Regions from separate parts of the Marinobacter sp. tcs-11 genome, predicted to be linked through region 1. Evidence: predicted binding sites of a transcription regulator. Region 1 holds the regulator's gene; each other region holds the start of a gene.
What was found. Region 1 encodes LexA, which represses DNA repair genes until DNA is damaged. Its sites were predicted from a motif close to CTGTNTNNNNANACAG; they were not measured.
Positions count from the first base shown of each region.

Region 2: a site for LexA is predicted at 1,929-1,944, ahead of recA (recombinase RecA). Genes of this name have one in related genera too.
Region 3: a site for LexA is predicted at 1,772-1,787, ahead of recN (DNA repair protein RecN). Genes of this name have one in related genera too.

Region 1 covers NZ_LLYU01000002.1:13,556-18,042, reverse strand. Annotated here, with positions in the region: gene ARC85_RS02730 (DUF1329 domain-containing protein) at 1-1,275, opposite strand, end outside; gene ARC85_RS02725 (DUF6586 family protein) at 1,495-1,977, shown strand; gene ARC85_RS02720 (hypothetical protein) at 2,035-2,295, shown strand; gene ARC85_RS02715 (cell division inhibitor SulA) at 2,303-2,797, opposite strand; gene lexA (transcriptional repressor LexA) at 2,837-3,448, opposite strand; gene ARC85_RS02705 (amidoligase family protein) at 3,615-4,487, shown strand, end outside.
Region 2 covers NZ_LLYU01000013.1:80,922-85,408, reverse strand. Annotated here, with positions in the region: gene ARC85_RS14145 (PilZ domain-containing protein) at 1-300, shown strand, start outside; gene ARC85_RS14140 (flavodoxin family protein) at 301-762, opposite strand; gene recA (recombinase RecA) at 795-1,838, opposite strand; gene ARC85_RS14130 (CinA family protein) at 1,996-2,496, opposite strand; gene ARC85_RS14125 (FAD-dependent oxidoreductase) at 2,534-3,634, opposite strand; gene ARC85_RS14120 (TIGR04283 family arsenosugar biosynthesis glycosyltransferase) at 3,708-4,412, shown strand; gene ARC85_RS14115 (TIGR04282 family arsenosugar biosynthesis glycosyltransferase) at 4,409-4,487, shown strand, end outside.
Region 3 covers NZ_LLYU01000022.1:47,925-52,411, forward strand. Annotated here, with positions in the region: gene dnaK (molecular chaperone DnaK) at 1-869, opposite strand, end outside; gene grpE (nucleotide exchange factor GrpE) at 963-1,571, opposite strand; gene recN (DNA repair protein RecN) at 1,832-3,511, shown strand; gene fur (ferric iron uptake transcriptional regulator) at 3,565-3,984, opposite strand; gene ARC85_RS17095 (outer membrane protein assembly factor BamE) at 4,107-4,439, shown strand; gene ARC85_RS17100 (RnfH family protein) at 4,443-4,487, opposite strand, start outside.

The DNA of each region.
Region 1 (4,487 bases):
ATTGTCCAGACCATCAATGTAATAACGGTTTGCCTTCAGATCATACGTCATTTCCATGGTGGTCCAGAAGACCGGCTCGCTGTAGTAGCTGATATTGTGAGCCTCGGAAACGCGCCATAGCTCGCCCTTCTCGTTGTACTCCTCAGAAACCAGAATCTGCCAGCTATCTTCGTCAATGTAGAACACACGGCGCTCATAAATGTGGCCAATACCAGTACGGCGCTTGGCCTCTACCACCCAGACCCGGTGCAGCTCATAGCGGGCGAGTGTCTGGTTGATGTGGTTCGGGCGGATGACGTCCTCAGGGCGAACACTGGAATCGTGAAGCTTGTATCCGTTGTAGGGAACCAGCAGCTCCCGTTTACCTTTGAGTTCCCAGTCATACTGGTTTGGAGCACCGTTATACATATCTTTCTGGTCAACCGAACGCAGAGAGGACGAATTCGGCAGGTCTGTCTCGTAGGCCAGGTTCGGAGACCGGCGCAGGCGTCGGGAACCCGCATCATAACGCCATGCAAGGCGAGGTGAACGAACCTGGTCCAGAGTCTCGTGCACCAGGGTGATGGTGCCCGCCAGCGTGGTCGGAGCGATCGTCTCGGTTTTCAGGTAGAAGATCTTGTTGTCGATATCGGCAAGATCCGCGCCTACCTGACTGTACGCGAAAAAATAATCGTAGTGGTTGACCACCGGGTTGAAAGAACCGTCTTCCTGAGGAGTGGCTGAAGCACTTCGGAAGGACACCTCCTCACCGCGATACCGGAGAATGTGGTTCCAGATCGCCTCCAGACCATTCTTCGGAATGGGGAACGGGCTGGTCATGATGGTGTCTCTTACCCCGTTACCATTATCCAAAAGCTCGGCGGTCAGGGCATTCTGACGGAACTTCTCGTATACATGTTCGGGAAACGCCGCTGTCCGACGGGTTTCATACACCGGCATGAAAAATGCCGGGCCATATTGCTCCAGCATCCGGATGTGGCCGTCCGACAACTTGTCCCGGTAAAGATCAAGGTTATCACCCGTCACCACATACAGGGCGTCATCGCCAGGGAACGGATTGGTTTCTACAGACCCCTCGCGCCAATTCGCCGGTGGCGTGGCAAGCCCGCCATCCCAGGCTGGAATGGTGCCCGCTGCGTTGCCCGCGCGCTCAGCACCAACCGGTGTCAGCTCATTATTCAGGCGCGCGGCTTCCGCCTGTGTTACCTTTGCCAGCAGCGGACTGGACGCCCCCATAACAGCAACTGCGATGGCAGCAATAAATCGGTTTCGCATCCTCAACCTCCAGCGTGAGTCACATGAGTGGTCAATACTCACCCAATCTGACGCTCTTTTTGCCAGTTTCAAACGCCCGTTTCAAGTGGTTGTTTGTAGTTTCTTGTGACAAGAGCATTTCCACAAAGCGGATAGAACGAGAAATAAACAGCCAAAAATGATAAACTCCCAAAGTTTTACCGGCCCTGTTTCTCTGATTTTTCGTTCGCAGGTTTCCTCATGGCATCTCAATGGCATTCTCTGGTTTCGCAAAAGCTGTTTCTGGCCAAAACGTTACTAATCCGGGTTGAGCAAGACGAAGCAGCGACTGCGCCAGAACGAGAAGCCCAACTGCAAGGTGCCATTGAGTTATTGCTGCGGGCTCGAGAACTCCTGCTGGTAATGATTACCCGATGCCACCAGAACAAAGTCGACAGACCGGCCTCCATCGACGAGCTGGAGGCGCTGTTTCCCTATGCGATTGCGGAAGGCGGGATGTTGAAGGAACTGGCTGAAACACCAGGCAGCTGGTGGCAACAGCTGAATCAGTTGGAGACTGCAGCTGGAGAACCGCCCAAGATACGGAAAACCGTGACGGAAGAAAACATCATTGCGGTTTCGGCGGATCAGGGGCCAGATCGGTCCGTTCAGGCTCTGAACAAGATACTGGCTGCCATGACCGTATTGACCAGAGAGATAGACGAGCAACACAGCGAGTGGTAATCCGCCTGCCGGAGCCAATCCATTAACATACGCTGACAGCAGATATAGGTTGAATGAATGTCACCTTCGTTTTTTGAAATTGTACAACTCGCCGACGGCGACTACGCGCTTCGCCGGATTGATGACGATGCAGCTCCACTTGTGCGCATCTCATTCTCTGATGAGGCCAGAGAAATGCTGGAAGACCGGGACATGAACGTCGCCAAGGCGATGATTGCCGCTGGCATCGAGGCCGCTGGCAACATCAGCCACGACATTGACTGGGAAGAGGACGAAAGCGAGTTCGCCGACAATCAGCCCCACTACACCTTGCATTGAGCACCCGTTATCTCTGGCGCAACACCACACCGTGGCTATTACCCTTGGCAGATGCCTTTTGCAACGCTTCCAGCGCCGCACGGCCTAGCTTGTGAGTCCAGAGCACAACGGCATGGCAGGTGCCTGCGCCCAGCGCCCGCTCAGCCAGCTCTTGTGCTGGGAATTCTGTCGTTGACCGCAACACCAGAATCTCACTGGCCACAATGCCGTGCATTTTCTGCCACTTGGCCACCAGGGACTGGGGAGGATCAATCCACGCCAGCCAACGTTTCTCCTGGTTGAGTTGTGTGAGCATTGGCAGCAGCAACTGGAAATTCTCCACCTGCTCCTCCGGAAGAATAATCTCGGTAACATTGCCACCGAAGCCAGACGCTGAACGTCGCTCCGAACCGGACGCTGCTACCCGGGCCGCCGGTGCCCTTTGGCCAGAGGAAACCGCGCCAGCCGCAACAACAGCTGCCGGCTGAAATGCCATGTTCTGAGTGAAGCTCAACTGTTCCATTACTCACCTACCTGCGCCATGCGCTGCCGAATACGGTATTCAGTGAAGATCGGAGCGGCGGATAACGCCTACGCCGAGACCTTCAATAAACAATTCCTGCTCCGCAAGATCGACCTCAATCGGAGCAAACTCCTCATTCTCTGCAATCAGCCAGACCTTGTTGCCTTCCCTGCGGAAACGCTTGACGGTGACCTCCTCTCCGACACGAGCGACAACGATCTGACCGTTATGGACATCCTGGGTACTGTGCACCGCCAGTAAATCACCATCCAGAATCCCGATGTCTTTCATGCTCATCCCCCGTACCCGCAAAAGGTAATCTGCTGAAGGAGAGAAGAAGCCCGGCTGCAGCGTGCAGTGATCTTCAATATGTTCCTGCGCCAGAATCGGGCTACCGGCGGCAACCTGCCCGATGACAGGGAGGCCCAGATCTTCTTCGGCCTCCGGCAGGCGAATGCCCCGGCTGGCTCCCGGGACCATCTCGATGGCGCCTTTCCTTGCCAGAGCCCTCAAATGTTCTTCCGCCGCGTTGGCGGAACGGAATCCCAGCTCTGCGGCAATTTCAGCCCTGGTGGGCGGGTAGCCGGTTTCATCCACGTAACGTCGGATAATGTCCAGCACCTGGGATTGTCTTGCAGTCAGTTTCATCAGTCGGGCTCCGGAATTTCGATCCTGTTTTTTTATACAGTGAACTGACTATATACAGTGTTTTATCCAGTGTAAAGCCCTCTCCGTTTCGTTTCCTTCCTGTAACGGGCGACCAACAGCCTGTATGTTATGGTGACGCAAACCAGACACAGGGAAGCCACACACAACCATGACCGTACACGACCGCTGCAAGATGCCGGAACAAACGACAAACCGGGACGGCCAGGAACGAAAAGTCGGGGTTGAGATTGAACTGTCCGGCCTGACCTACGAGGCCCTGGTCCAGCATGCTGCCCGACTGCTTGGGGGAGAGCCGGAGCTGACATCCCGTTATGTCACCCGACTGGATACGGACGCCGGGGCTTTCACCATTGAGCTGGACTCTGATCCTATCAAAGACCTGGATCTTGCCGACGAGCGGCTCCCGGAATCCATTCGGGAACTCGGCAACCACGCCATGGACGTCATTGATTTTGCCGCCGAGAAGATTGTGCCATTAGAGATTGTGGGACCACCGCTCGCAATGTCGGCTCTGGGCATGATCGAGAATCTGGTAGACGAGCTGCGAGACCTGGGTGCTGAAGGCAGCCGGGAGGCCATCTACTTTGCGTTCGGGCTTCAACTTAACCCGGAACTGCCCGATCTTGAACCCGAGACCCTGGTACGTTATCTGCAGGCGTTCGCACTGCTGTATGACTGGCTCAAGTCCCGGCATCAGCTGGATATCAGCCGGAAGTTCACCACCTACATCGAGCCCTGGAGCAGCCGCTACACAGACAAGCTGATGGCGGACGATTACCGTCCTGACCTGGACACACTGATGAGGGACTATCTGCACTACAATCCTACCCGGAACAAGGCGTTGGATCTTCTGCCACTGTTCGCTCATCTGAACGAATCGCTGTTGTCCGAATACGTTCAGGACCCCAGGATCAAAAGTCGTCCTACTCTGCACTACCGGCTGCCGGATTGTGATATCGACAATCCCAATTGGCACTTCTCCACAGTGTGGAACGATTGGGTAGTGCTGGAACAGCTTGCC
Region 2 (4,487 bases), on a different contig from region 1:
GGTTTCTTCGGCCGTGGCAAACAGCCTGTGGCAGTTACCTGCCTGGACATGAACCGCTATGGTATGGCGGTTCTCTGCCCACGACCGGTGGATGTAGGTGTGCGACTGTTTCTTGATATCGAGGGCAAGTACATCAGTGAATCCCGGGTCGGCGCCCGGGTTATCGCCTGCCAGCCCTACCAGGCGGGATATCGGGTCAGTCTGCAGTTTGCCTATTGCCTGGACAAAAATGCCTACTCACGAACGATGGACAACGCACTGTCCCGTATTGAAGGCTTCTACAACCGCTACGCCAGTTGATCAAATCAGGCCGGCGTCAAGACTGGCCGCCACTGCCATACCCAACTCGTAACACTGCTCTTCAAACTCGGGCCGGAATTCACCCCGGCATACCAGTGCATCCTGCACCAGCTTCCAGCGCAGCCCTGTGGTTATGGTCTCAATAGCTCGGCGGGTCCCGGTACCATCATGGCCGGCACGGATATAAAAGGCAAAAGGCAGGCCCTGGGTTTTCTCCAGGCAGGGATAGTAGCTGCGGTCGAAAAAGTCTTTCAGGGCGCCAGACATGTAGCCGAGGTTTTCCGTGGTGCCCAGGATGATGGCGTCGCATGCGAGGATGTCTTCGGGGCCAGCTTCGAGAGGCGCCTTTACCACCACCTCTACCGCTTCGATGTCCGGATTACGAGCGCCATTTTCGATGGCGCTCCGTAATCTCAGGGTATTCGGAGACGGGGCATGAGCCACAATCAGCAGTCGCTTCATGTCACGCCTCCCTATCTTTCTCTTTTTAGAATTTATAGCAGTTCGCCATTGGCTTCAGCAGGAGCCTCCGCCGTCTCTTTCTTGACCGGCTTGGGCATCAGCTTGTCACGCACTTTAGCCTCGATTTCATTGGCGATATCCAGGTTCTCTTCCAGGAACTTACAAGCGTTTGCTTTGCCCTGGCCGATCTTGTCGCCGTTATAGGCGTACCAGGCGCCGGATTTGTCCACAAAGCCTTCTTTCACGCCCATGTCGAGCACTTCCGCCATGTGGTAGATGCCCTTGCCGTACATGATCTGGAACTCCGCCTGCCGGAACGGAGGCGACACCTTGTTCTTGACGACTTTTACGCGGGTTTCGTTGCCCACCACCTCGTCGCCGTCTTTCACCGAACCGATACGGCGAATATCCAGACGCACAGAGGAATAGAATTTCAGGGCGTTACCACCGGTGGTGGTCTCGGGGCTACCGAACATAACACCAATCTTCATACGGATCTGGTTGATGAACACCATCAGGCAATTGGCGTGCTTCACATTACCGGTAAGCTTGCGCAGTGCCTGTGACATCAGGCGAGCCTGAAGACCCACGTGGCTGTCGCCCATCTCGCCTTCGATTTCCGCTTTCGGGGTCAGGGCCGCTACCGAATCGACTATGATCACGTCCACCGCGTTCGAGCGCACGAGCATGTCGGCAATTTCCAGCGCCTGCTCACCGGTATCCGGCTGGGAAACCAGCAGCTCATCAACGTTAACACCCAGCTTTTCCGCATAAACCGGGTCCAGTGCGTGCTCGGCATCCACAAAGGCACAGGTTTTACCCTGTTTTTGCGCTTCCGCGATAACCTGCAGAGTCAGCGTGGTTTTACCGGAGCTCTCCGGGCCGTAAATCTCAACGATCCGGCCGTAAGGAAGACCACCAATGCCCAGAGCAACATCCAGCCCAAGGGAGCCGGTGGATACGGCAGGAATCGCCTCACGGGGCTGGTCGCCCATCTTCATTACAGCACCTTTACCGAACTGACGTTCGATCTGGCTCAACGCTGCGCCGAGTGCTTTCTTGCGGTTATCTTCCATTCTTGCAAACCCTCGTTACCAGGGCCGCTCAACCTTGTTGGCCAAAGCGGCAGAATCCGGAGAAAACCTGAATAGCCATCCAGTGTTTTCCTGTATATTTGAACAGTATTAAAACATATGGCCAGAAGGAGACCAACCCCCGGAAAGGTGAAAATCCTCACAGGGTTTCGACAAATCCGGTAACTCCTTCTAATACATACAAAACCGACTGCCGGCGCACCTGATCCCGATCGCCATCGAAATGCGCTACCCGGGCTTCGGTGTTGTCAGCCCGGCTGCCCCAGGCAAACCAGACCGTACCAACCGGCTTGTCTGCACTACCCCCACCCGGCCCGGCAACACCGCTGATAGCGACGGCAATATCCACGCCTGTGGCACGTATGGCACCTGTCACCATCTGTCGCACCACCGGTTCACTGACCGCCCCGCACTGCTCCAGAGTATCAGCCTGTACGCCAAGGATGGCCTGCTTCGCGGCGTTACTGTAGGTCACCAGACCCGCCATAACATAGGCGGACGAACCCGCCCGGTCAGTCAGCACCTTGGCCACCCAGCCACCGGTGCAGCTTTCAGCGGTAGCGATGGTCATCCGCCTGCGCTCAAGCGCCGCCGCCAGCGCGTCACCAGCCTTGGCCAATTGTCCGTCGGTCACATTCATACGGTTCTCCCGTTTCCTGTAATGCCCGTCGCCATTCTCAGGCTCCGGGAAAACTGTCAACAAATCCGCGATCAATGCGGTCTTTCCACTTCCAGACCCAGGCGCCCGAAAACGTCAAGGGGCCATAACTACCAATCGCCGTGCAGTCTCCCGCCGCCAACAGGTACAACGAAAACCTGCGCGGATAGAAACGCACCAACGGTTTACCCGATATCGCAGCCGCAAGATTGCGGGCCAGTATCGGCCCGGCACGAACCGCGTGTACCCCGGAACGGTCCAGCCGTTGGTCAACCCGGCTACAGGCATCTCCGGCCACAAACACATTGTGGTGAGACGTGCTGCGATGGCTGGCGTCTACCCTGACAAAACCGGCTTCGTCTACGGCCAGGCCGCTGGCTTCCAGAAAGGGCAGAGCCCTGCCACCGGTAGATACCAGAACCGCATCGGCCCGCATTCGTCGCCCACCAGCCAACCGGACCCCATCAACCACCGGTTCGCCATACTCCTCAACAATCTCGACACCGCAGCGCATCAGCGCCCGCCGCACCAGGCGGCGAAAGCGGGGACGAAAGCCCGGCACTACACCATTGCTGCCGGCCACCAGAACAACGCCCGCCTGGTCGCAGTCCGCTGATCGCCGGGCCAGGGCCATAGCGATCTCCGCACCTCCAGCGCCTCCACCAAGAACAACAATGCGCGGGCGCGCTCTGGCGCGCAGGGATCTTTCGGTTGCCGGCCAGTCTTCAGCAAATCGTTCGACGGGCTTAACACCGAGGATCATGCTGTCCGGCTCGTTCAGCACGGCACTGTCACTGGCCGATCCAACATCGACAGAGAGCAGATCGTAGGGCACCCGTTCACCACTTGCCAACACGACCTCCTGCTCGGCTGCCCGCAATTCAACAGCCCGATCGAGCACCAGCCTGCCACCGGCGGCGATCACCGTGGGCTCGACCAGGACACGACACTGATCGAGGCGATAGTGCCCGGCCAGCCAGCCCGGGATCATCCCGGAGTAGTACTGCCACCGGGACGGTGACACCACCACCAGCTCCGTTTCCGGCAACGGCTCGCGCGCGAACTGACGCAACGCCACCATGTGAGCGTGGCCGGCACCCAGCAAAACCAGTCGTTTCATAACCTCATCTCCCGCCTGCCATGCTCACCACCCCGAGCTCTGATATGCTCCTCTCAGGAGGCCACCAAAACCCATGTTGCGACACCCAATACGCGAAGAAGATCCCCGGCTCGCAATCATCGTCCCCGTTCTCAACGAGATCGAGGGTATCGAACCGCTGCTGAGCCACCTGGAAACCTGGCGTCAGCGGGGCGCCGAAATCATTGTGGTGGATGGCGGCAGCGACGACAAATCGGACAGTCTCATTGAAGCAAGGGGGGTTCCCCTGATCCGCTCTGCCCGCGGACGCGCAACCCAGATGAATGCTGGAGCCCGCACCAGCCAATCGCCTTTCCTGATGTTCCTGCACGCGGACACCCGGCTGCCGGAGCATGCGGACACGCAAGTGATGACTCACCTGGCACGCTCAGAAACCAGCTGGGGCCGTTTTGATGTTTGTATCGACGGCCGCTCCGGCCTGTTGCCGATCGTTGGCGCCATGATGAACCTGCGCTCGAGACTGACCGGCATCGCCACCGGCGATCAGGCCCTGTTTATGACTCGAACCCTGTTCGAGCAGGTCGGAGGCTTTCCGGAACAACCACTGATGGAAGATGTGGAAATCTGCAAACGCCTGAAACACATCACGCCCCCGGTGTGTCTGAGGGACAGAGTGGTCACCTCCGGCCGGCGCTGGGACCAGCGCGGCGGCTGGCGGACGATCTTTTTAATGTGGCAGTTGCGCTGGGCCTATTGGCGCGGCGTTCCCGCAGACCAACTGGCAGCCCGTTACCGATGAACCAGACACGTATTATTGTTATCGCCAAAGAACCCCGGCCCGGGAAGGTAAAAACCCGCCTGATCCCGGCGCTGG
Region 3 (4,487 bases), on a different contig from region 1:
GCATCTGCAGTGATGTACGGCAGGTTTACGTCGGTCTGCTGGCTGCTGGACAGCTCGATCTTGGCCTTCTCCGCCGCTTCTTTCAGACGCTGCATGGCCAGAGAGTCGCCGCGAAGATCGATGCCGCTGTCTTTCTTGAACTGGTCGGCCAGGTATTCAATCACTTTCAGGTCGAAATCTTCACCGCCCAGGAAGGTGTCACCGTTGGTGGCCAGCACTTCGAACTGGTGCTCGCCGTCTACGTCCGCAATTTCGATGATGGACAGATCGAAAGTACCACCACCCAGGTCGTACACAGCAACAGTACGATCACCGCTCTTCTTGTCCAGGCCATAAGCCAGGGCCGCAGCAGTTGGCTCGTTGATGATCCGCTTCACTTCCAGACCAGCAATCTTGCCAGCATCTTTGGTCGCCTGGCGCTGGCTGTCATTGAAGTACGCAGGCACGGTGATCACCGCTTCGGTTACCTTTTCACCCAGGTAGTCTTCTGCAGTCTTCTTCATTTTCTTCAGAACTTCTGCAGACACCTGCGGCGGCGCCATTTTCTGACCCTTTACCTCAACCCAGGCGTCACCGTTGTCTGCCTTGGCGATTTTATAGGGCACCATCTTGATGTCTTTCTGAACCACGTCATCTTCAAAACGACGACCAATCAGACGCTTAATGGCGTACAGAGTGTTGTGCGGGTTGGTCACCGCCTGACGCTTGGCCGACTGGCCAACCAGAGTCTCGTTGTCATCGGTGTAGGCGATGATGGACGGGGTGGTGCGATCACCCTCTGCGTTTTCAATTACCTTTACCTTGTCGCCATCCATGATGGCCACACAGGAGTTTGTGGTTCCCAGGTCGATACCAATAATCTTGCTCATCGAATCACTCCAAATCTTTCTGAATGCTGTTCCGGAGAATGCCTACCCCGGCCTTTGCTGTTTAATCGCTATATTGGCGCTCCGCTCGACTTTTCAAGCCTGCTCGTCGATTTTTGGCGCATCTTCTGCCTTGGCCACTACGACCATCGCCGGACGAACTACCCGGCCATTAAGCAGATAACCTTTCTGCACAACCGCAACCACGCTGTTAGGCTCGGCATCCGGCGCCGGCACCATGGACATGGCTTCGTGCTGCTGCGGATCGAACGGCTCACCCACCGGGTTGAGCTGTTCAACGTTGAATTTCTTCAGGCTGTTCATGAACAGCGTCAGGGTCATTTCCACACCTTCGCGAATGGACGCAACCAGCTCGCCTGCGTTTTCGTGACCCTCGGTGCTTTCGACCGCCTTCTCCAGACTGTCGGCCACCGGCAACAGCTCTTTCACAAACTTCTCGAGCGCAAACTTGTGAGCTTTTTCCACATCAATCTCGGCCCGGCGACGGACATTCTGCATCTCCGCCTGTGCCCGCAAGGCCTGCTCCTGGTACTCCTGCAGTTTCTGCTGCAGCACATCCAGCTCGGAGCCCTGCTCCGGTGACTGCTCGGCATCCTGGTTACCTGCAGCCTGCTCTTCCGCCGCAGCTTCTGCTGCCTCGTTGCGTTCTTCTACCTGTTCGTTGCGCTTTTCGTCAGCACTCATGACAACTCCTGATAACGTTTTCACGGCCACGGAGGCCTGCAGAAATAACCACTCCCGCTTGTGCAGAAAGCAGGAAAGAATCGCTTTGCGAACCGATATGGGGCCCGCTTCCCGGGTTTCAACCGTCACCCACGCAATCTTTGATGTTTTCATCATTTCCTGTTTGCAAACCGGAAAAACCCTGTATATATTCACAGCAACTGTATGAACGAACAGTGGTCAGAGTTATTACTTGCTCAAGAACGAGCGGAGGTTGCGGCATGCTCACACAACTCACGGTATCGAACTACGCCATTGCAGAAAGGGTTGAACTCCAGTTCAACCGCGGTATGACAGCCCTGACTGGGGAAACCGGCGCCGGCAAGTCGATTGTGCTTGATGCCCTTGGCCTGGCCATGGGAGGCCGGGCCGATGCCGGCGCTGTTCGCCATGGCGCCAAGCGTGCCGACATTACCGCCAGCTTCGATATATCCCGCATCCCCGAAGCCCGGTCCTGGCTGGACAGCCATGAGCTGGACGACAAGGACGATTGCATCCTGCGCCGGACCATCAGCAAGGACGGCCGCTCCAAGGCATTCATTAATGGCCAGCCCTGCCCGCTGTCACAATTGAAAGAACTGGGCGGCCTGCTGATGGATATCCACAGTCAGCACCAGCATCAATCCCTGCTGCGTAAGGAAACCCACCGAAAGCTGCTGGACGAGTTCGCCGGCGCGGAAAGCCTGGCCGACGAAACCCGATCTGCATGGAAAGCCTGGCACCAGACGCGTCAGAAACTACAGCAACGCCAGCACAATGCTGATGAGGCCGAGGCCCGTTTACAGCTGCTGCGCTATCAGGTGGAAGAGCTGGACAGGTTGGCGCTGGGCGAGGACGAACAGACAACCCTGGAAACCGAACAGGCACAGCTCAGCCAGGCGGACGCCGTACTTCACAGCAGCCACCAGGCCGCCCTGCTATGCACTGAAGATGAGGTTTCGGCCGCAGACCTGGTGCGCCAGGCACTGCACCAACTGGAGCAACTGCCGGTTGATGTCCCGGCACTGACCGACACCATCCAGATGCTGAACGAAGCACAGATTCAGATTTCAGAAGCCGGCGACAACCTGCGCCGCTTCGTAGACGACTACGAAGCCGACCCGGTCCGACTGAACGAAGTGGAAGAACGGCTCAGCGCCATTTATCAGATGGCGCGCAAACACCGGATCACCCCGGAGGAGTTACCGGAATTGCATCAACGCCTGAGCCAGGAGCTGGCCGAACTGGATGGCGGCGAAGGCAGCCTGGAACAACTTCAGGCCGAGCTGGAAAACCTGCGGGCACGGTTTGACGCCCTGGCCACCAAGCTGACAGAAACACGCCGGAATGCCGCCATGGAGCTCGACCAGCGAATCGCCCGGGAGTTGGCACAATTGAGCATGCCATCGGTGCAGTTTGTCAGTCACCTGAGCCGGAACAGTGATGACGAACCTGCCCCTCACGGCATGGAAGAGGTGGAATTCCTGGTGAGTGCCAACCCGGGCCAACCCGCCCGATCGTTGGCCAAGGTGGCTTCCGGCGGTGAACTTTCCCGCATAAGCCTGGCCATCCAGGTGGTTGTGGCACAAACCTCCACCACACCAACTTTGGTGTTCGATGAGGTGGATGTCGGCATCGGTGGCGGCACCGCGGAGGTCGTAGGCCGCCTGCTGAGAGCACTCGGCGAGAATGGCCAGGTACTGTGCGTCACGCACCTGCCGCAGGTGGCGGCCCAGTGCCATCAGCATTTGTTCGTCAGCAAATTTACCGAGAAAGACGCGACCTATTCACGCATCGAATCCCTGGATGACCAGGGCCGGATCAGCGAAGTCGCAAGGATGCTTGGCGGAGTGGACATGACAGAACAGACCATAGCTCATGCCCGGGAGATGTTTGTAAAGGGCCAGGCAACCCATCACTAATCCCCCTCTCGTTTCGGAGAGCTTCTGGGCCAGCCTTGTCGCTGGCCCTTTTTTTACTTCTTATCGGACTTCAGTGGCTTCACGTAAAGGATCAGGCTGTGATCGACAATCTCATAGCCGTGCTCTGCCGCAATCTTCTGCTGGCGCTCCTCGATGACCTCATCGACGAACTCAACAACTTCGCCAGTCTGAGTGCAAACCATGTGGTCGTGATGATCATCACCGGCCATCTCGAACACCGCGTGACCGCCTTCGAAATTATGACGCAACACGAGGCCTGCAGCTTCGAACTGGGTCAGCACCCGGTAGACTGTCGCCAGGCCCACGTCATCGCCCTGGTCCAGCAGCTTTTTATAAACGTCTTCAGCACTCAGGTGATGTTCTTCAGCATTCTCAAGGATATTGAAGATCTTGACCCTTGGCAGAGTAACTTTCAGACCGACTTTTCGTAATTCGGCGTTTTCAGATGACATGTTACCATTCGCTCTTTGGTGTGCCTCACGGCTTCCGGTATGATGAAGCCGCAGTACGACGGATGACCCGTTTCACACCTGCTCAACGCAGGCGAATTCAAGATAGAGGATTTCCCCCGGCGATGCAAAAGCTCCCCGCTATCGTTCTTATTAGCATTTTATCCTTGTCCGGCTGTGTTTTTCCGGGCGTTTACAAAATCAATGTCCAGCAGGGCAACATTGTCACCGATGAGGAGCTGACGGAACTGTCCGAGGGCATGCCCAGAAGTCAGGTTCACGCGCTGCTGGGAAGCCCGTTGATGCTGAACCCCGTCGACCCGTCCAGGGAATACTATGTTTACACCTTTCAGCGCCGGGGCAACGAGATCGAAGAACAGCGCATCATCGTTTACTACGAGAACGATCAGCTGAGCCACTACGAAGCCCAATTACTGGAAGAAACACCAGCTTACTAGCGCTTACGCTTTCTTTTTAGCCCGGTTCAGGCGAGCCTGCTTGGGATC